Paractinoplanes abujensis: one gene and its partner. Each later gene encodes a partner of the first gene's protein in a complex. Links are inferred from orthologs where the notes say so. Each region holds a gene or a part of one and is shown in the gene's direction. Other genes may lie near its edges. The genes, in order: BKA14_RS21725 and rplJ.

Region 1 (11,578 bases):
GGCCGCCCTGGCTAATGTGGCCGGATGACTGCGACCGGCGACACCACGTGGATCGAGCTGACCGGCCTGCCCGCGGAGCTGCTCGCCCTGGCCGAGCGGTGCTACGCGGCCGACGGCGGGATGCCGCTGGCGACCGACCCGGCTTTCCTCGGGCGGCGCTGGGCCCAGGGCTTCGGGCTGGCCGCCGAGGACGGTTCGCTGCTCGCCGCCGGGGCGGTCCGGTCCGGGCCGTTCTTCACCGGTCTTGTCGACCCTGACGCACGAGGGCGCGGGCTTGGCGCCGAGGTGCTCGATCGCGGGCTGGCGCTCGCGGCCTCGGCGGGCTCCGTGGGCCCGGCGGCCTCGACCGGTGATCGGGTCGTGACCGTGGAGTCGGAGACGATGACCGACGACGCGGCGGAGCTGTTCGAGTCGCGGGGCCTGCGGCAGACCTTCGCCGAGGACGTCATGCGCATCGACGACCTCGACCTGCCCCCGGCCGAGTGGCCCAGCGGGGCGACCGTCACGGCCTGGGACGGGCCCGCGATCGCCCGGCGCTTCCACACGACGTATGACGCGTCGTTCCGCGACCGGCCCGGCTTCCCCGGCGACCCGGCCGAGGAGTGGATCGCCGAGAACGAGGAGGACGAGGACTTCCTGCCCGGCTGCTCCCTGCTGGTGACGCTGCCCGGCCTGGGCGACGCCGGGTTCGTGGTGGCCGCCCGGGGCTGGATCGTGCAGGCCGGCGTGGTGCCGTTCGCCAGGCGCCGGGGTCTCGGGGCGGCCCTGATCACCGAGGCGCTGACCCGCATGCGCTCCGCCGGTGAGGCCGACCACGCCTGGCTGACCGTCAACATCAACAACCCGGGGGCGGCGGCGCTCTACCGCCGGCTGGGTTTCGTGGAGCGAGGGCTGCGGGCCCGGTACCAGCGACCCGTCTGATCGGCTGTTCCCGGCATCAGACGCGCCCGGCCGGGTACGCGACGGGCATGATTCGCTGGGTGGACGCCTTCCTCGACCGGCCCTCCGAAAAGCTCGACGACGCCGTCACGTTCTGGGCGACGATCACCGGGTCCACTCCCGCGCCGCAGAAGCATCCCGGGTTCGTACGGCTGCGGACAGCGGCCGGCGACGACTGGCTCGAACTCCAAGGCGTCCGCGAAGGTCCCGGCGGTCACCACCCCGACATCTGGGTCGACGACCGCGCCGGTTTCAACGGCCGGGCCCTGACGGCGGGCGGGACCGTCCTGGCCGACCACGGCGACTGGCAGACGCTCCGTTCCCCGGCCGGCCTGCGCTTCTGCACGGCGACGTGGCGTGACCAGCATGTGCGGCCGCGACCGTACGGCGGGCCGGGTGGCGTGACGCTGCGCCCCCACCAGCTCTGCTTCGACCTGGCGCCGGCCGAGTACGACCGCGAGGTGCACTTCTGGCGGACACTGACCGGCTGGGAACTGGACGAAGGTGAGCAGGCCGACGAGTTCGTACGCCTGCAGCCACAGCCCCCGGTCCCGATCCGCTTCCTGTTCCAGCGGCTCGACTCGGACCGGCCGGCCTCGATCCACCTGGACGTCTCGTGCTCCGACATCCCGGCCGCCCGCACCTGGCACGAGTCCCTGGGCGCCACGTTAGTGGGGGAGTGGCCGCACTGGTCCACGTTCCGCGACCCCGCAGGCGGCGTGTACTGCTTGACCAGCGGCGACCCCGCCACCGACTGAGCCGGGCCGCGCCTCCGACTGAGCTGCCTCACCCGGACTGAGCGGGTGCCCGCCGCCCGCCGCCTGAGCCGGCGCCCGCCGCCCACCGCCCACCGTCCGAGCGGGCACCGCCACCGACGTAGCCGGCGCCCACCGCCCGAGTTCGCGCCCACCGTCCGAGCGGGCACCGCCACCGGCGCCCACCGCCCGAGTTTGCGCCCACCGTCCGAGCGGGCACCGCCACCGACGTAGCCGGCACCCGCCGCCCGAGCGGGCACCGGCACCGACGGAGCCGGCCCGCTGGAGCACTTCCGCTCAAGCCGGCCCTGCTCAGCCCGGCCTGCTCAGCCTGGCCCTGCTCGCTCTGAGGCTCAGGGGCGTCGCTTCAGCTTTCGTCGGCGGGAACGTCGACGTAGTGCTCAACCAGCGGCGGGTTGGCGAAGTAGGGCCCGATCAGGTCGCGCCACTGCTGGAAGCGTTCGGTGGCGCGGAAGTTCTTCTCATGGGCTTCGACGTCGTCCCACTCGACGAGCAGCACGAACCGGGACGCCGACTCGATGCCACGGGTCATGCGCACTGAGCGGCACCCCGGCGTGCCGGCCAGGATCGGATGGCCCGTCCGGTAGGCCGCGGCGAAGGCGTCCTCGGAGCCGGGAGTGATGTCGATCAGCGCAACCTCAAGAACCATGCTGGCAGCCTCCCACAGACCCAAACAAACTAGCCTCCTAGGACGCACTAGAGCTTGTGAGTTGGGGCTGGCGGGCGATCACAAGACTTCGAGGGGTACGGGGCAGAGCTGGGCGCGGCTGAGACCGACCAGGGCCGAGTTGGCGGGAAAGGACTACCAGGCCGCCGGCAGGTGAGTTCCTACGGGTGAGAGCGACCACAGGGCCCGAGCAGGCGGGAGAGGACGACCACCAGGCCGTGAGCAGGAACGAAGCGGAGTTGCCCGCGGGTGAGGGCGGCCACAACGCCTGACTTGGGCCTGTTCCGGGTGGCGAAGGAACAGGAGTGAAGGTCTCGGGAGCGGATACCTGGAAGGCCGCCGGGGTAACGTGAAGATGAGCGTTTGGGGAGGGTTGGGCCGAGAGACTCGACACGCTTTCCCGGGGTGCTCTGCCGTTGGGTCGTTCGATGCGACACAATGGCTGCCGTAGGAGGGGAGTATTCCCTCGTGCCGGTCTCGTCAACACGGAGCGCCCACCCCCTGAGGGCGTGCCCGGGGCCGGCGGTCGCCACTCGTGCATGACGGCGGCGGAAGAGACCTCCGACAGTCGCACGTCGCTGTTCCCGCCGATTACCCCCGGTGCGGGCGCAGCGCCGAACCGTGTCTGCCGGAGGTTGTAGTTGAACATTTCCGCCTGGGTGTGGATCGTCACCCTGGTTGCCGTCGTCGTGGTGCTGGCGATCGACCTTCTGATCATCGGCCGGCGACCGCACGAGCCTTCGATGAAAGAGTCGGGCGGCTGGGTGGCCTTCTACATCGCCCTCGCGTTGGCGTTCGGCGGTGGCCTCTGGTTCTTCGCCGGGGCGGGACCGGCCGCGGAGTTCTACACCGGCTGGCTCACCGAGTATTCGCTGAGCGTCGACAACCTCTTCATCTTCATGATCATCATGGCCCGGTTCGCCGTGCCGCGGCAGTTCCAGCAGAAGGTGCTGCTCATCGGCATCGTGCTGGCTCTGATCATGCGTGGCCTGTTCATCGCCGCCGGCGCCGCGCTGATCTCGCAGTTCTCGTGGGTGTTCTACATCTTCGGCGCGTTCCTCGTCTACACGGCGATCACCCTGCTCAAGGAGGGTGAGAACGACGAGGAGGACTTCAAGGAGAACATCTTGATCCGGTGGGCCAAGCGCGCCCTGCCGGTGTCGTCGTCGTTCGACAGCGGCCGGATGACGGTGGTCACCGAGACCGGCAAGCGCCTGTTCACACCGATGCTGATCGTGATGATCGCGATCGGCACGACGGACCTGCTGTTCGCGCTCGACTCAATCCCTGCGATCTTCGGCATCACCAAGGAGCCGTATCTGGTCTTCACGGCCAACGTGTTCGCGTTGATGGGTCTGCGGCAGCTGTTCTTCCTGCTGGGCGGCCTGCTCGAACGCCTGGTCTACCTCAATTACGGCCTGGCCGCGGTGCTCGCCTTCATCGGCGTCAAGCTGTTCCTCGAGGCCTTGCACACCAACAACCTCGACTTCATCAACGGCGGCGACGGCGTCCACTGGGCCCCCGAGATCCCGATCTGGCTGTCGCTCCTGGTTATCATCGGCACCCTCGGCATCGCCACGGTGGCCAGTCTGATCAAGTCGTCCCGCGACCGGCGGAAAGAGCTGGCCGGCACCCCCTCCTGACACGCACACGAAAAACGGGCGCCGGTGAGAACCGGCGCCCGTTTTCGTGTGTCTTTACTGCTGGTGCTTGCGGCGGGCGGCCTGGCGGCCTCGGGTCTGCTGGTCGAGGATGACCTTGCGAATGCGGACGGCGGCCGGGGTGACCTCGACGCACTCGTCCTCGCGGCAGAACTCGAGGGCCTGTTCCAGGGAGAGCTTGCGCGGCGGGATCACCTTCTCGGTGTTGTCGGCGCTGGCCGCGCGCATGTTGGTGAGCTTCTTCTCCTTGGTGATGTTGACGTCCATGTCGTCCTCACGGGAGTTCTCACCGACGATCATGCCCTCGTAGACCTCGGTGGTCGGCTCGACGAACAGCTGACCACGCTCCTGGATGTTGATCATCGCGAACGGGGTGACGGCGCCCGCGCGGTCGGCCACGAGCGAGCCGTTGTTGCGGGTGCGCAGCTCACCGAACCACGGCTCGTAGTCCTCGAACAGGTGGTGCATGATGCCGGTGCCGCGGGTCTCGGTCAGGAACTCCGTCCGGAAGCCGATCAGGCCGCGCGCCGGGACCAGCCACTCCATGCGCAGCCAGCCGGTGCCGTGGTTGATCAGCTCTTCCATCCGGCCCTTGCGGGTGGACAGCAGCGTGGTGATGGCGCCCATGTATTCATCGGGGGCGTCGATCGTGAGCCGCTCGACCGGCTCGTGGAGCTTGCCGTCGATGGTCTTGGTGACTACCTGCGGCTTGCCCACGGTAAGCTCGTAGTTCTCGCGGCGCATCTGCTCGACCAGGATGGCCAGCGCGAGCTCGCCACGACCCTGGACCTCCCAGGCGTCCGGCCGCTCGGTCGGGAGGACCCGCAGCGAGACGTTACCGATGAGCTCGCGGTCGAGGCGGTCCTTGACCATGCGGGCCGTGACCTTGGCCCCCTTGACCTTGCCGACCAGCGGCGACGTGTTGGTGCCGAGGACCATCGAGATGGCCGGCTCGTCCACGGTGATCAGGGGAAGCGGCTTGGGGTTCTCCGCGTCGGCCAGCGTCTCGCCGATCATGATCTCGGCGATGCCGGCCACGGCCATGATGTCGCCCGGACCGGCGCTCTCGGCCGGCTTGCGGTCGAGGCCCTCGGTGATCAGCAGCTCGGAGATGCGGACGTTGCTGATCGTGCCGTCGGTCTTGCACCAGGCGACGGTCTGACCCTTGCGGATCGTGCCCTCGTGCACCCGGCACAGCGCGAGCCGGCCGAGGAAGTTCGAGGCGTCGAGGTTGACGACGTGCGCCTGGAGCGGGGCGCCCTCGGTGTAGGTGGGCGCGGGAATGGTCTCCAGGATCGTGCTGAACAGCACCTCGAGGTCGGCCGAGTCTTCCGGGACGGTGCCGTCCTTGGGCTGGGTCAGCGAGGCGATGCCGTCGCGGGCGCAGGCGTAGACGATCGGGAACTCGATCTGGTGCTCGTCGGCGTCGAGGTCGAGGAAGAGCTCGTACGTCTCGTCGACGACCTCCTTGATGCGGGCGTCGGGCCGGTCGACCTTGTTGATGATCAGGATGATCGGGAGCTTGGCCGCCAGCGCCTTGCGCAGCACGAAGCGGGTCTGCGGCAGCGGGCCCTCGGAGGCGTCGACGAGCAGGGCGACGCCGTCGACCATGGTGAGGCCGCGCTCGACCTCACCGCCGAAGTCGGCGTGGCCCGGGGTGTCGATGATGTTGATGGTGACGGGGTCACCTTCGGCGGGCTGGTAGCTGATCGCCGTGTTCTTGGCGAGAATGGTGATGCCCTTTTCCCGCTCCAGGTCCATGGAGTCCATGACGCGGTCGGCCATCTCGCCGCGCGCGTGGGACTGGCTGCCCTGACGCAACATGGCGTCGACCAGGGTGGTTTTGCCATGGTCGACGTGAGCGATGATGGCGACGTTGCGTAGGTCGGTGCGGGTCTGCATACCACCATTGTCCCCGGTCCAGGTTGCGATCGGAGGCTCGGGGTTCGATCGACGTTTCAGTCCTGCTTTAAGGGTGCAGCGGCCGGGTGTGGCCGAGGGCTAGCGTGCCCCTCGACAGTGCGAACGGGGGAGGGCGATCGGGTTGATGGCACGAAGATTGCAGGTGGCAGCGGCACTGGCCACGCTGGCCGTGGTAGCCGGGTGCGGCCTGGTCGGCGGCGGGGACGACGACGTGGCGGCTCCGCCCGCGGCCACGGAATCGGCTTCGCCGGTCGCCGAGGAGCCCGAGTTCGAGCCGATCACGGAGTCGCCGACGCCGGAACCGGTGGTGACCACCACAGCGCCCAAGCCCAGGAAAACGACAAAAACGCCGAAAGCCACCGAGCCTACCCAGCCCGCGTTCTGGAGCGAGCTGCCGGCCTGCGCGCACTACGACAAGACGAAGCCGGTGGCCAAGAAGACGGTCAAGAAGGCGCTCAAGTCGGCCTCGGCGCGCGTCTACTGGCGTACGGAAGCTCCGACCTTGAAGTTGAATTATCCGCTCGTCAAGGCGATCGCCTGGCAGGAGAGCGGCTGGCAGACCAACATCCACAACTGCGACGGCGGCACGGGTGTCATGCAGGTCATGCCGGACACCGTCGACTTCGTCAACAACCGGTTCGGCCTTCAGTACGACGCGAAGAACTACAAGGACAACGCGTATGCCGGGGCCAACTACATCGCTTGGTTCACCCGGTGGGCGGGGCAGAACTACTTCAAGGAGAACTACAACCTGAGCACCAGCAAGTGCAAGTCGCACACCTCGTGGTGCCTGCTGAACGTGGTCATCTCGGGTTACAACGCGGGTCAGGGGGCGATCGAGGCGGCCGCCGAGACCAAGACCCTGCCCAACCCGGAGTACGTGGCGGCGGTGCGCTCGCTGATGAGCCGGTGCGAGTGCGACCAGTTCTGAGGCCCGAGATACACTAGTGGGCAGTACCCGAGACCCGTTTTGACCCGCTTATCGCGGCGAGTGTAAGGTCTCGGGGTTGTCGTGTGTTAGTAGCTGGCGAGCTGCGTCATCAAAGCTTGCAGCTCACCCTAAGGAGCCCTACGCAATGCCGCCCAAGAAGAAGACTCATGAGGTAACCCTCGCGCTTGAGGCGGGTAACGCCGCGATGGTCGACCTCGGCAAGATGCTTGGTCCGACCGGGGCCAACATGCGTGCCGTCAAGGTCGAGTACGACGAGGCGACGGCGAAGAACCGCGGCGAGATCATCCCGGTCATCGTCTCGGTCTACGAGGACCGCAGCCACACGCTGGCCTACAAGACGCCGCCGACCAGCTTCCTGATCCGCAAGGCTCTGGGCATCCAGTCGGGCGCGTCCAACCCGCTGACCCAGACCGTGGGCACGCTCAGCGCGACCCAGGTCAAGGAGATCGCCGAGCGCAAGCTTCCCGACCTCAACGCGAACGACATCGACGCCGCGATCCAGATCGTCTCCGGCACCGCCCGTTCCATGGGCGTGAAGGTCAACGTCTGATCCCGTCTGTGAAAACGGGCCCCGGGTGATCCCGGGGCCCGTTTTTCATGCCTTGCCGAGGATCTCGTCGATCAGCCCGTACTCCAGGGCCTCCTGCGCGGTCAGGCTGCGGCCGGCGGACATGTCGTCCTCGACGCGGCTGCGGGACTGACCGGTCACCTCGACCAGTCGCAGCGTGATCTCTTCGAGCTCGCGCAGGTGCTGCCCGGCGGCCCGGGCCACCTCGTCGGCGGTGCCGGTGACGCCGGCCGAGCGGGGCTCGTTGAGCTTGAACCGGGCGTGCCGGTACGCCGCGCGGCGCTCGGCCGCGGCCAGCAGGGCCACGACGGCCCCGCCCGCCTGCGACGTGACGACGGCCTGCACGGGCGCGGCCATGGAGTCGATCACGTCGATGACCGAGAGCGCGGCCCCGAGCTCGCCTCCGGCGCTGGCCACGTGCAGCTGCACCGGGGCCGGGCCGTGCGCGTCGAGCGTCATCAGGGCCGCGGCGATGCCCGAGGCGGCCTCCGAGGTGAGCTGGCCGCGGACCATCACGATCCGCTGGTCGAAAAGCTTCTCCTCGAGCCAGCCCGGCAGGCCCGGCGACGAGGACTCCGGCGACTGTGGCGGCTGACCCCACCGCATCGGATCGTGGCGCATCTCCACCGACATACCTCCCAGGCGAGTGTCCTTCAGCCTAATCAGACCCTCCGGCCCCGACTTCCCCTTCCGCTGAGGGCAGAGAGGTGCTTGCGTAGAGGGAGTGACGCGGGCCACAGCGGAGGAGGCGCAGGTGACCGGCTTTGTAACGGACCCCGTCTAGATTCCCGTCATGCCCGGACCCCGGCGCCGATCGGTGCTGATCTCGCGCTTGACCGACCGGCCGCTCGGGAGCCCGCAGGACGAGCTGCGCAGCATCATCCTGGACGGGCAGGTGCCGCCGGGCTCGGCCATCCCCGTGGACGCGGTGGCGGCCGCGTTCGGAGTGAGCCGGATCCCCGTACGGGAAGCTCTGATGACGTTGATCGGGGAGGGGCTCGTCGATCATCGGCCCAACGGTGGGTATCGGGTGGCCATGATGACCGCGCGCGAGTTCGCGGAGATCTACCTGGTGCGCGAGGCGCTGGAGACGGCCGGGTTGCGCGCGGCTGTGGAACGGGCCTGCGCGGACGACGACGCTCAGGCCCGTTCGGCGCTGCGGGCCTTGGACGCGGCGATCACCGCGTACGACGGGCGCCTTTATCACCGGGAAAGCCGGCGCTTCCACCTGGCCCTGATCCGCCCGTGCCGGATGCGCCGCCTGCTGCACATGCTCGACCTGGCGTGGAATCAGACCGAGCCGTTGCAGCCGATGTCGCATCTGGACAGCACGGAGCGGGAGCAGTTGCACGCCGATCACGCGGGCATGCTGGCCGCCTTCCAGAGGCGTGACGCCGACGCCCTGGCCGCCGTCTTCGCCGCCCACCACCACCGGCTGCAGACCGCGATCGGTGCCCTCCCGGTGGACACCGGCCTGTTCGAAGCCGAGGAAGATATACATTTCCGCTAATCCCTGTGAAACGGCCGGTACCTAGCGTCACCACTATGGCCGACATCACAACCAGCAAACACCAGGACATGGTCGAAGCCGCCGGCATGCCGGTGGGCAGCGGCGTCATCAAACCCACGTACGACCCCCGCCTGACCAATGAGGACCTGGCGCCTCTGCGGAAACAGCATTGGGGTTCGTACAACATCTTCGCGTTCTGGATGTCCGATGTGCACAGCGTCGGCGGCTACGTGACCGCGGGCAGCCTGTTCGCGCTGGGCCTGTCGAGCTGGCAGGTGCTCGTCTCGCTGGTCGTCGGCATCACGATCGTCTACTTCTTCTGCAACCTGGTGGCCAAGCCCAGCCAGGTCACCGGCGTGCCCTACCCGGTGATCAACCGGGCCGCGTTCGGGGTGCTGGGGGCGAACGTGCCCGCGATCATCCGGGGCGCGATCGCGGTCGCCTGGTACGGCATCCAGACCTACCTGGCCTCGGCCGCGCTCGACGTCGTGGTCCTCAAGTTCTGGCCCGGCCTGGCCCCGTACGCCGACGTCGACCAGTACGGCTTCCTCGGCCTGCCGCTGCTCGGGTGGTGCACGTACGCGCTGCTCTGGGTTCTGCAGGCGGCCGTGTTCTGGACCGGCATGGAGACGATCCGCAAGTTCATCGACTTCTGCGGCCCGGCCGTCTACGTCGTGATGATCCTGCTCTGCGGCTACCTGATCTACCGGGCGGGCTGGAGCGAGATCGACCTCAACCTGGGCGACGTGCGGTATCACGGCTGGGACGCGGTGCCGGTCATGCTGGGCGCGATCGCCCTGGTGGTGTCCTACTTCTCCGGCCCGATGCTCAACTTCGGCGACTTCTCCCGCTACGGCAAGTCGTTCGCCGCGGTCAAACGGGGCAACCTGCTCGGCCTGCCGCTGAACTTCCTGTTCTTCGCGATCCTGGTCGTCGTCACCGCGTCGCTGACCCTGCCGGTGTTCGGCGAGCTGATCACCGACCCGGTCGAGACGGTGTCGCGCATCGACAGCACCTTCGCGATCGCCCTGGGCGCGCTGACCTTCACGATCGCGACCATCGGCATCAACATCGTGGCCAACTTCATCTCGCCCGCGTTCGACTTCTCCAACGTCAGCCCGCAGAGGATCAGCTGGCGGGCCGGCGGCATGATCGCCGCGGTCGGGTCGGTGCTGCTCACACCGTGGAACCTCTACAACAACCCGGACGTCATCCACTACACGCTGGAGACGCTGGGCGCCTTCATCGGGCCGCTGTTCGGAGTGCTGATCGCCGACTACTACCTGATCCGCCGCCAGCGGGTCGACGTCGATGACATGTTCACCATGTCGCCCGAGGGCCGCTATCACTATCGGCGTGGATACAACCCGGCGGCGGTCGTCTCGACCGGGGTGGGAGCCGCGGTCGCCATGGTCCCGGTGCTCTGGACGACCGGTCCGCACATGAAGACGGTGGCCCAGTACAGCTGGTTCATCGGCATGGCGCTGGGCTTCGCGGTGTACTTCGTGCTGGCCGAGGTGTTCAAGGTCAAGCAGCTGAGCCGGGTCGAGGAGGAGCCGGCGGGGGCGGCGGTCTGAGATGCGGATCCGTGTCATCAACCCCAACACCACGGAGTCGATGACCGCGCTGATCGCGGCGAGCGCCCGGGCCGTGGCCGGTCCGGGCACCGTCGTGGAGGCGGTCACGTCGGCGATGGGCCCGGCCTCGATCGAGAGTCACTACGACGAGGCCCTCGCGGTGCCGGGCATCCTGGCCGCCCTGCACGACGCCGACGGGTACGTGCTGGCCTGCTTCGGCGACCCCGGCCTGGACGCCGCCCGCGAGGTGGCGGCCGGTCCGGTGGTCGGCCTCGCCGAGGCCGCCATGCACGCGGCGACGATGGTGGGCCGCGGTTTCAGCGTCGTGACCACCCTTTCCCGTACGAAGGGGCGCGCGCACGACCTGGCCGGGCGTTACGTGGCCGCGGGAGCCTGTCGCGGGGTGCACGCCTGCGATATCCCGGTCCTGGACCTCGAGTCGGACCCGGCCGCTCGCAAGGAGGTCGTCGCGCTGGCCCGGCACGCCCTCGAGCGGGACGAGTCGGACGTGATCGTGCTCGGCTGCGCGGGCATGGCCGACTTCGCCTCGGCGATGAGCGCCGAGCTGGGGGTGCCGGTGATCGACGGGGTCGCCGCGGCCACGGTCCTGGTGCAGTCGCTGATCACTCTCGAACTGCGCACGTCGACGCGGGGCGAGTACGCGCCCCCGCCCGCGAAACGCTATTCGGGCCTGCTGCAACCGTTCGAGCGAACCTGAGGGTGTCGCTCCGCCGGGCTACGGGATCGAGCCCGGCGGAGCGAGCCACGTCGCGGGCTGGACGGTCGCCTTGGCGACCTCATCGAAGTCGCGGTCGTAATGGAGCAGTGTCAAACCGTGCAGCTCCGCCGTCGCAGCGAGGATCAGATCGGCGGTGCCGGCGGACCGATGGGTGCCGCGGGCTGTCATCGCGGCCTGAACCTCGGCCGCCCGGCTGAATACCTGGTCGGGCATGACCACCCACGCGAAGGTCGCGTTCAGCAGCTCCAGCCATTCCTCACGGTCAG
Region 2 (9,835 bases), 1.2 Mb from region 1 along the record:
CATCCTGATCCTGCGCTCGTTCGCCGAGTTCTTCCGCCAGCACCGCACGCTGGCCGAGGTCTACGAGCTGACCAAGGCCGTCCGCGAGGCGAGCGACGGCGCGGGCCTGCCCGACGTGCTGCTCGGCCGGGTCCAGGCGCTGATGCGCTCGGAATACGCCACCCTCTGGCTCGCCCCGCAGGACCGGCATCCCGAGGTCCTGCTCACCGCGCGGGTGGAGAACAAAGGCCTGCTCGACATCTCCCCGACGCCGGCCTCGGTGCGGGAGCGGGCGGTGGCCGGGGGCGGCGCGCTCGCCGTCGGCCCGAGCTTCGTCGAGACCCAGGACCTGCGCAAGCCGCTGCGCGACTCGAAGATCAAGGACGTTCTGATCGTCCCGCTGCGGTCGGGGCAGACGACGATCGGCACGCTCGAGGTGGTGAACCGGCTCGGCGACGCGCGGTCGTTCCGCCCGGCCGACATCCAAGTGCTCGAGACGATCGCCACCCACGCCGCCGCCGCGGTCGAGAACGGACGCCTGGTCGACCGGCTGCTCTACGACGCCTACCACGACCGGCTGACCGCCATGCCCAACCGCCGCCGGGTCACCGACGCGCTGGCCGAGTCGGTCAAGGTGCGCGCCGAGGACGAAGTAGTCGCGGTCCTGCTCTTCGACGTGGACGGGCAGCGCGACGTCAACGAATCGATGGGCCACGCCGCCGGCGACAAGCTGCTGGCCGAGGTGGCTGGTCGGCTGCGGTCCATCGCCGGGCCGGGCGCGCTGGTCGGGCGGATCGGCGGCGACGAGTTCGTGGTGACGTTGCGCGCCGAGAGCACCGACGCCACCGTCCAGCTGGCCACCGAGATGCGCGAGCAGCTGCGCGGCCCGATGACGGTCGGCACGCTCACCCTCGACGTCGACACCGCGGTCGGCGTGGCGGTCTACCCCGACCACGGTGGCGATCCCGAGATGCTCCTGCAGCGGGCCGAGCTCGCGGGCAACGCGGCCAAGGTCCTCCCGTACGGGGTGCAGCTCTTCCACCCCGCGCTCGAGTCCCGCGCCGTGCGCCGCCTGGGCATCGCGGCCGACCTGCGTACGGCTCTCGACAACGGCGCCCTCGACGTCTACTTCCAGCCCAAGGTCACGCTGACCGACCGGCATCTCGTCGGCGTCGAGTGCCTGGCCCGCTGGCAGCACCCGGCGCAGGGTGAGGTGGCCCCGGAAGACTTCGTGGCCGTGGCCGAGCACACCGGTCAGTTGTCCCGGCTGACCGAGGTGGTGCTCACCGAGGGCCTGCGGCGCTGCCGGGAATGGGCCGATCAGGACCGTCCGCTCTCGATCGCGGTCAACTTGTCGGTCCGTACGCTGCTCGACTCGCGCTTCCCCGACCAGGTCGCCACGCTGCTCGAGCAGTACGGCGTGGCCGCGGCCCAGGTCACCTTCGAGATCTCTGAGCCGGGCATGCTCAACGACATCGAGCGCGTGCTGCCCACCCTCTATCGCCTGCGCGATCTCGGGGTCAAGCTCAGCGTCGACGACTTCGGCACCGGCGCGTCGTCACTGTCCTATCTGCGGCAGTGGCCGGTGCAGGAGGTCAAGATCGATGACAGCTTCGTGCAGGGCATGGCGACCGACACCGGCGACCTGGCGATCGTCCGCGCGGTGATCAGCCTGGCCCGGGAGTTCGGCCTCACGGTGGTGGCCGAGGGCGTCGAGAGCGAACTCACCCTCGATCTGCTGGAGGAGATGGGCTGCGAGATCGGCCAGGGTTACCTGTTCAGCCGCCCTCTGCCGTACGAGCGGCTCGAGGCCTGGTTCAGCGCGCAGACCGAGCCCGCGACCACCGACGCGGGTGAGGTCAGAAGGCTTCGAGCCGTGATCTGACCTGCGGCGACACGGGTTTGGGGGAGTCGATTTCACCCCCTGCCCGGGGCCGTGTAAGCTTCTCCCTGCGCACCAAGCGAGCGATCGCGCGCAAGCCCCCTTAGCTCAGTCGGCAGAGCGTCTCCATGGTAAGGAGAAGGTCTACGGTTCGATTCCGTAAGGGGGCTCTACCGGGTTCGTTCCCGCCTCAGGCGATGGACTTGAGCCTGGCTCTGGCGGTGTAGCTCAGATGGCAGAGCAAGCGGCTCATAATCGCTGTGTCGCCGGTTCAAGTCCGGCCACCGCTACTTTGCAATAGGGATCCCACCCGGGGTCCCACTTTGCATGTCGGCGCTCCGATGAAGTAATCTGGAGCGTCGTTAAACCCCGTTAGCAGGAAGGCAATCCGTCGTGGCCAAGGCGACCGACGTCCGTCCGAAGATCACTTTGGCTTGTACGGAGTGCAAGGAGCGGAACTACATCACCCGGAAGAACCGGCGTAACGACCCGGACCGGGTCGAGCTGAAGAAGTTCTGCCCGCGCGACGGCAAGCACACCCTGCACCGCGAGACCCGCTGATCTTTCGCACTTCACCTGCGCCGTCCGGTTCCGACCGGGCGGCGCAGAGTCGTTCGAAGGCAAGTAGTTTCTTAGCCATGCCCCTGGATCAGTCCTTCGTCGGCCGCACGTGGCCGGCCACCGAGCCCTACCAGGTCGGTCGCGAGAAGATCCGCGAGTTCGCCCGCGCGATCGGCGCCGCCGACGCCGCCTACCACGACCCCGAGGCGGCCCGAGCCATCGGCTATCCCGACGTCGTGGCCCCGCCCACGTTCCCCGTCGTGATCACCATGGCCGCCAGCCGGCAGATCATCGAGGACCCGGCGCTCGGCCTCGACTACAGCCGGGTCGTGCACGGCGACCAGAAGTTCTCGTACCAGCGCCCGGTCGTGGCCGGCGACGAGCTGGTCTGCGTCAACTCGGTCGACGACATCACCTCCCGGGGCGGGCACGACTTCCTGACGACCCGCACCGAGGTCACCACGGTCGCCGGCGAGCCGGTGGTCACCGTCTGGTCCAAGCTTGTGCAGAGGGGCGCCGAGTGAGCGACACGCTGGAACCGCAGACCTTCCGGATCACCCGGGCCGACCTGGTGCGCTACGCGGGCGCCTCCGGTGACTTCAACACGATCCACTGGAACGACCGGATCGCCCGGAGCGTCGGCCTGCCCGGCGTCATCGCGCACGGCATGTTCACCATGGCCCTGGTCGGCCGGGCCGTCACCGCCTGGGCCGGCGCGCCCGACGCGGTCGTCGAGTACAACGTGCGTTTCTCCCGCCCGGTGCCGGTGCCCGACACCGACGAGGGTACCGAGGTGGTCGTCACCGCCACGGTGAAAGGGACCACCGACGAGGGCCACACCAAGCTCGCCCTGACCGCCACCTGCCAGGGCGAGAAGGTGCTTTCCATGGCCCAGGCGACCATCCGTAAGAGGTAGGGCGAGCCCGGGTTGGGCGAACCCGGTGTGAACCCGTACACTGGTGCGCCGTGGGGCAATGACCCCCGGACCAGCCTGCCTGGGACGGGGTTTCAGTTGCCTCGCACAGGGGTGTAGCTCAATTGGCAGAGCAGCGGTCTCCAAAACCGCAGGCTGCAGGTTCAAGTCCTGTCACCCCTGCGCAACCCTCCTAGACGTGCCCGCCCGGTGCGCGGTCCGCACGACCTCCGCGCCCGTGACGAGCGCCGACAGGGGACCCCCACCACCGATGACGGAAGTAGGGCGCCATGGCCGACAGGAACCGACCCGGTGACGCCGGCGACCCTGCCGACGACGAGGTGTTCGACGACGCCGTCGAGGACGACAAGGACGCGACCGACGGCGACGAGCCGGTAGGCCGGGGCGGCACCGCCGTCGCCGAGCGCTCGGCGAAGCCGAAGAAGGAGGTCCGCCGGTCCGGCTTCTTCGGGCGCATCGGCGGATTCTTCCGTGAGGTCGTCAGCGAACTGCGTAAGGTCATCTGGCCCACGCGCAAGGAACTGCTGACCTACACGACGATCGTGATCGTCTTCGTGGCGGTCATGACCACCATCGTCGGCCTGCTGGACCTCGGCCTGGGCAAGGCCATCCTCTGGGCGTTCGGCGGCTGACCCCGCAGTTTGAGAAGACATAGCTGGAAGTGAGCGAGCGTGCCTGAGTACGACGACGAGACCGCGCAGTCCGTCGACGAGCAGTCGTCGGTGGCCACGGCGGACAACGACGAGTCGGTCGAGGCCGCTGAGCCGCAGGACGAGGCGACCGAGCCGCAGGAGCCCGCGGCCCCGGCGGTCGAGGATTCCTCCGCGGTCGAGGACTCCTCCGCAGCCGGGGGCTCCTCCGCAGCCGAGGACGACGAAGACTTCGACCCGGTGCAGGAGCTGCGGCAGAAGCTGCGCTATGCGCCCGGCGACTGGTACGTCGTGCACTCCTACGCGGGCTACGAGAACAAGGTCAAGACCAACCTCGAGACCCGCATCACCAGCCTCGACATGGAGGACTTCATCTTCCAGGTCGAGGTGCCGACCCGCGAAGAGGTCGAGGTCAAGAACGGCAAGCGCCTCCAGGTCAACAACAAGGTTTTCCCGGGCTACATCCTCGTTCGGATGGATCTGTCCCCCGAGTCGTACTCCTGTGTTCGCAACACGCCCGGAGTGACCGGCTTCGTGGGTGCGACCGACCGCGTCGACCGCCCCGCCCCGCTCTCGCTCGACGAGGTGCTGAAGTGGCTGGCGCCCGCGGTCGAGCAGGAGGAGAAGAAGGTCAAGCCCGAGGTCAAGGTGCTCGACTTCGAGGTCGGCGACTCGGTCACGGTCACCGACGGCGCGTTCGCCTCGCTGCCCGCCTCGATCAGCGAAATCAATGCCGACCAGCAGAAGTTGAAGGTTCTGGTCTCCATCTTCGGCCGTGAGACGCCGGTGGAACTGAACTTCAACCAGGTCGCCAAGATCTGACAAGCACGTCAGTGGGAGGGCCTCGCGACGAGGCCCGCCATCTACCACACAGGAGTAAGTGAAATGCAGCGCAGCAAGGGCTACCGCAAGGGCGCCGAGCAGATCGACCCGAACAAGCTGTACGAGCCGGCCGAGGCGATCAAGATCGCCAAGGAGACCAGCCCGACCAAGTTCGACGCCACCGTCGAGGTCGCCATGCGTCTCGGCGTCGACCCGCGTAAGGCCGACCAGATGGTCCGCGGCACGGTCAACCTGCCCCACGGCACCGGCAAGACCGCCCGCGTGATCGTCTTCGCCCAGGGCGCGAAGGCCGAGGAGGCCGTCGCGGCCGGCGCCGACGAGGTCGGCACCGACGAGCTCGTCGCCCGCATCCAGGGTGGCTGGCTCGACTTCGACGCCGCGATCGCCACCCCCGACCAGATGGCCAAGATCGGTCGGATCGCCCGCATCCTCGGCCCGCGTGGTCTCATGCCCAACCCGAAGACCGGCACCGTCACCATGGACGTGACCAAGGCCGTCAACGAGATCAAGGGCGGCAAGATCACGTTCCGGGTCGACAAGCACTCGAACCTGCACCTGATCATCGGCAAGGCGTCGTTCACGCCGGAGCAGCTGACCGACAACTACGCCGCCGTGCTCGACGAGGTGCTGCGGGCCAAGCCGTCCGCGGCCAAGGGCAAGTACCTCAAGAAGGTCACCGTCACCACCACCATGGGCCCCGGCGTGCCGGTCGACCCCAACGTGGTCAAGGGCCTGACCAACGCCGAGGCCTGATCACTGCTTCAGCGAAGCCCCCGGGGACATCCCCGGGGGCTTTTCTGTGGCAAAGTTCGCCCGTGCGTTTCGACGGGGTGTGGTTCCGCTACGGCCGCCGAGCCGACTGGACGCTCCGCGCGGTCGACGCCGTCGTCGAGCCGGGCCAGACGGTGGTCGTGCTGGGCCGCAACGGCGCCGGCAAATCCACGCTGCTCCAGCTGGCCGCGGGCGTCCTCCGCCCCCGACGCGGCGCCGTGCGCGACCGCCCGCCGATCGTGGGCTGGGTGCCCGAGCGCTTCCCGGCCGACCAGCCGTTCACCGCGGGCGACTACCTGCACCGAATGGCCACGCTGCGCGGCCACGCCCCCGCCCGGGCCGACGAGTGGATCGAGCGCCTGCTGCTGACCGGCCACACCGGCACCCGCCTGAGCGACCTTTCCAAGGGCACCGCCCAGAAAGTCGGCCTGGCCCAGGCCCTTATCGCCCGGCCCGGCCTGCTCATTCTCGACGAGCCGTGGGAGGGCCTGGACGCCGCGGCCCGCACCCTGATCCCCGAGATCGTCGCCGAGGTCACCGCCACCGGCGCCATGGTGCTGGTCAGCGACCACCGTGGCGAGATAGCCGCCCTCCCCGGCGCGACCCACTGGTCGGTCACCGACGCCACCGTCGAACCGGCCCCAGCCCCGCCTGCTCCAGCCCCGCCGGCCCCAGCCCCGCCGGCTCCGCCTGCTCCGTCCGCCCTGCCTGCTCCTTCCTCCCCGGCGGCTCCGTCGGCCGTGCCTGCTCCGTCGGCCCTGCCTGCTCCGTCGGCTCTGCCCGCGCCGTCTGGTTCGCCGGCCCCGGCCTCTCCCGGCCGCGACGAGGTCGTCATCGAGATCTCCGTCCCGCGCGCCGCCGCCGACGAGGCCGTGGTCCGGCTGCGGGCCCAAGGCCACGCCGTCCTGGGCGTCCGCGACGTGAGCTCCGGTGACGCCCGATGAACGCCCTGATCCGGATGCGTCTGGCCGCCCTCCTCCGCGGCGGCCGGATCCTCCCACCCGCCATCGCCGTGCTGGTCGTGCTGGGCGTCATCTACGGCGGGGGAGCGTCGCCCGCGGCGGTGGCCTACGGGTATTCCGCCGCCGCGCTTTTCCCCGTGCTCGCCTGGCAGTCGAAGCTGCTGCTCGACACCGAGCCCGACGGGCAGCGCCGCCTGGCCCGCGTGGCAGTGGGCGCCCGCGCCGAAGCCGCAGCCGGTCTGCTGGCCGCCGCCGCGCTGTCGCTGATCGTCTGCGCCCTCGCAATGGGCGCACCCTGGCTGTTCCACGGCATCGACACCGAGAAGCCCGTGCTCTCCGGCACCCTGCTCGGCATACTGGCCCACCTGCTGGCCGTGCCACCCGCCGTCGCGATCGGCGCCCTGGCCAGCCGGGCCGTCACGCGCGGCGTCCGCAACGGCGTGGCCGTGCTCGTCACCGCGGCCGTCCTCGTGGTCGTGCTGGGCTTGCAGGGCTCCTTCCTGCCGTGGTTGGTCCCGCCTGTCATGGCCACGGCACGCGCCCTCACCCCCGACACCACCCCGTCCGCGGCAACGCTGGCCCTGCTCACCCTGTGGGCCACTGTCTGGTGCACCGCCGCCCTGACCATCTACGCCTACCTCCGTCGCTCCCGTTCCTGACAAGGCCGCCCCGGCTCGGACGGCTGCTCCCAGCTCCGGCGGTGAGGCCGCTCCCGGCTCCGGCGGCGAGGCCGCCCCCGGCTCGGTTGGCCGTTTCCAGCTCCGGCGGCCAGGCCGGTCCCGGCTCGGTCGGCCGCTCCCAGCTTCCGCGTCGAGGCCGGTCCCGGCTCGGTTGGCTGCTCGCAGCTCCGGCGGGCAGGCCGGTCCCGGCTGGGTTGGCCGCTTCCAGCTCCGGCGGGCAGGCCGGTCCCGGCTGGGTTGGCCGCTTCCAGCTCCGGCGGCCAGGCCGCTCCCGGCTCGGTTGGCTGCTCCCGGCTCCGGCGGCCAGGCCGCTCCGAGCTCCGACGGCCGTTCCCGGCTTCCGCGAGGCCGGTCCCGTTCCTGTCGCCGGCGATCCTGCCTCCTCGCGCCAAGATCTGCCCTGGGCCCTGTGGATAACCCGTAACTGTGGATAACTCCAGTCCCGCCGCCGGGGCCGCGTAGGCTGAAAGTGGGTGGCCACCCCGGGTGGGTGGGGTCTATGGGTAGGAGAGGTAAACGCGTGTAGACAACCGCCCCGGCAGGTGATTTGGCGTTGACGGACGGGTCGCGTACAGTTCCTTGTCGAAGTTCCACCCACAGACCGCTGGTCGCCGTGGCCGTTTTCCGGCCGTGGTCGAAGGTCCCGCAGATGCGGGCGGCCCGCGCAGGGGAGAACGGTTCGTGACTGGGCTCGGGTCGATCCGAGTCTGTTCCGCCCCGTGCGCCCTGCGCCGGGGCGTTTCTCATTTCGCCCCTCCTTCGATGCCGGCCAGTGGTTCGAGCATTGAGAGAGGAGGGACATGGCGGACAAGCCGGTCCGGGCCGACAAGGCCACTGCCGTTGCGGAGCTGACGGAGGACTTCCGTAACTCGTCGGCCACCGTGCTGACCGAGTACCGCGGTCTCACGGTCAAGCAGCTCACCGAGCTGCGCCGTTCGCTGGGCGGCGACACCAAGTACGCGGTGTCGAAGAACACCCTGGCGAAGCGCGCTGCGAGCGACGCGGGCATCGAGGGCCTCGACACTCTGTTTGCCGGTCCTACCGCGCTCGCTTTCATCAGCGGCGACCCGGTCGAGGCGGCCAAGGGCCTTCGGGCTTTCGCCAAGGCCAACCCCGTCCTGGTCATCAAGGGCGGTGTTTTCGAGGGCAAGGCGATCTCGGCGGATGACGTCAACAAGATCGCTGACCTCGAGTCGCGTGAGGTTCTGCTGGCCAAGCTGGCCGGCGCCATGAAGGGCAACCTGGCCAAGGCTGTGGGCACGTTCCAGGCCCCGCTTGCGCAGGTGGCACGCCTCGCGGCCGCTCTTCAGGAGAAGCGCGAGAAGGACGGTCCCGCGGAGGCCTGAGCCACCGCGCACCAGCACGACTTTTTTACTCAAAAGCTAGGAAAGGTTGCCAGACATGGCGAAGCTCAGCACCGACGAGCTGCTCGACGCGTTCAAGGAGATGACGCTGATCGAGCTGTCGGAGTTCGTGAAGCAGTTCGAGGACGTCTTCGACGTCAAGGCGGCCGCCCCGGTTGCCGTCGCGGCTGCCCCCGGTGGCGGCGGCGCTGCCCCCGAGGCCGAGGCCGAGAAGGACTCGTTCGACGTTGTCCTCGAGGGTGACGGTGGCAAGAAGATCCAGGTCATCAAGGTCGTGCGTGAGCTGACCGGCCTGGGCCTCAAGGAGGCCAAGGACGCCGTCGAGTCCGCCCCCAAGGCGATCCTCGAGGGTGTCAACAAGGAGAAGGCCGAGGCCGCCAAGGCCAAGCTCGAGGGCGAGGGCGCCAAGGTCACCCTCAAGTGATCTAACGCTCCACTGCATTCTCTTGCGAATGGCGAGGACCCGTGTGCGGGTCCTCGCCATTCGTGTTCATAACCCCTTGACCAGGTATGACTTGGGAAAGCCGAGCTGTCGGACGGCCGACGTACAAAGCGGGTTCAATCGGGCAAGCCGTGGAGTATGGTCGCTAGAGCGCGCCGGGTGGGCGACGGCGGGGGTTCGACCCGCGCCAGAGCCCTTGACTGTGTGTCCCCTGACAGGCACGCTGATGACAGCAAGTTTCCGCGCTTGCGACAGCCGAGCCGAGGGTAATCCGGTCTCACCGGTTCCCGCGGAGAGGCACTAGAGGGAGAGTTGCCGCGTTCCGAGCGGCCCCGCTCTTGGCCCTGGCCCCTGAGGCGCAGGTCAGAGGCCGCGGGGATGCGTTCCGCAGGCCCCCTCAGGTGTGGGCTGGACAGCGGTTAGCCGAGCGGCTACACTGCTAGTTTGCGCTGCCTTCTGTCTTGAGCCCTTTCGGGACATCCATTCGGATGAATTCCTGGGGGCTCGTTGGAGTGCACGCAGACAGTTGCATACCGCAGCTGCAGCCGCATCAGCAGCACCGGTCCTCGGAAGGACGCATCTTGGCAGCTTCCCGCCCTGCGAAGACCAGCCGTACGTCGAGCGCTTACGCACCCCGCCGTGTCTCTTTCGGCAGGATCACCGAGCAACTTGAGGTCCCCAACCTCCTCGCCCTCCAGACGGAGTCCTTCGACTGGCTGGTCGGGAACGAGGCTTGGCAGGCCCGGTCGACGGACGACCCGCATGCC

The links.
Region 2: BKA14_RS21725 (region 1) and rplJ share a complex: the UniProt entries of both Escherichia coli proteins name them as parts of the ribosomal stalk of the 50S ribosomal subunit. The link is inferred for Paractinoplanes abujensis from one-to-one orthologs.

What each region holds. Positions count from the first base shown.
Region 1 is NZ_JACHMF010000001.1:4,814,686-4,826,263, reverse strand. Bases 6,054-8,755 are described here. They hold BKA14_RS21725 (uL11 family ribosomal protein), read left to right. Parts: upstream 6,054-7,042; coding sequence 7,043-7,468; downstream 7,469-8,755. Other genes in these bases: BKA14_RS21715 (GntR family transcriptional regulator), read left to right, coding at 8,280-8,755; BKA14_RS21720 (ATP-dependent Clp protease proteolytic subunit), read right to left, coding at 7,514-8,119; BKA14_RS21730 (transglycosylase SLT domain-containing protein), read left to right, coding at 6,109-6,897. Also shown: BKA14_RS21755 (GNAT family N-acetyltransferase), read left to right, coding at 25-921; BKA14_RS21750 (VOC family protein), read left to right, coding at 969-1,697; BKA14_RS21745 (antibiotic biosynthesis monooxygenase family protein), read right to left, coding at 2,062-2,364; BKA14_RS21740 (TerC family protein), read left to right, coding at 3,024-4,025; translational GTPase TypA, read right to left, coding at 4,080-5,945; more of BKA14_RS21715, read left to right, coding at 8,756-8,996; BKA14_RS21710 (NCS1 family nucleobase:cation symporter-1), read left to right, coding at 9,032-10,573; BKA14_RS21705 (aspartate/glutamate racemase family protein), read left to right, coding at 10,575-11,291; BKA14_RS21700 (PIN domain nuclease), read right to left, coding at 11,310-11,578. UniProt on the Escherichia coli protein: Forms part of the ribosomal stalk which helps the ribosome interact with GTP-bound translation factors.
Region 2 is NZ_JACHMF010000001.1:6,038,646-6,048,480, reverse strand. What follows is about bases 7,038-9,835. They hold rplJ (50S ribosomal protein L10), read left to right. Parts: upstream 7,038-8,062; coding sequence 8,063-8,608; downstream 8,609-9,835. Other genes in these bases: rpoB (DNA-directed RNA polymerase subunit beta), read left to right, coding at 9,650-9,835; rplL (50S ribosomal protein L7/L12), read left to right, coding at 8,664-9,050; BKA14_RS27575 (hypothetical protein), read left to right, coding at 7,038-7,241. In the rest of the region: BKA14_RS27630 (putative bifunctional diguanylate cyclase/phosphodiesterase), read left to right, coding at 1-1,864; rpmG (50S ribosomal protein L33), read left to right, coding at 2,255-2,422; BKA14_RS27610 (MaoC family dehydratase N-terminal domain-containing protein), read left to right, coding at 2,500-2,946; BKA14_RS27605 (MaoC family dehydratase), read left to right, coding at 2,943-3,338; preprotein translocase subunit SecE, read left to right, coding at 3,626-3,988; transcription termination/antitermination protein NusG, read left to right, coding at 4,028-4,828; rplA (50S ribosomal protein L1), read left to right, coding at 4,892-5,602; BKA14_RS27580 (ATP-binding cassette domain-containing protein), read left to right, coding at 5,665-6,564; more of BKA14_RS27575, read left to right, coding at 6,561-7,037. UniProt on the Escherichia coli protein: Forms part of the ribosomal stalk, playing a central role in the interaction of the ribosome with GTP-bound translation factors. Protein L10 is also a translational repressor protein.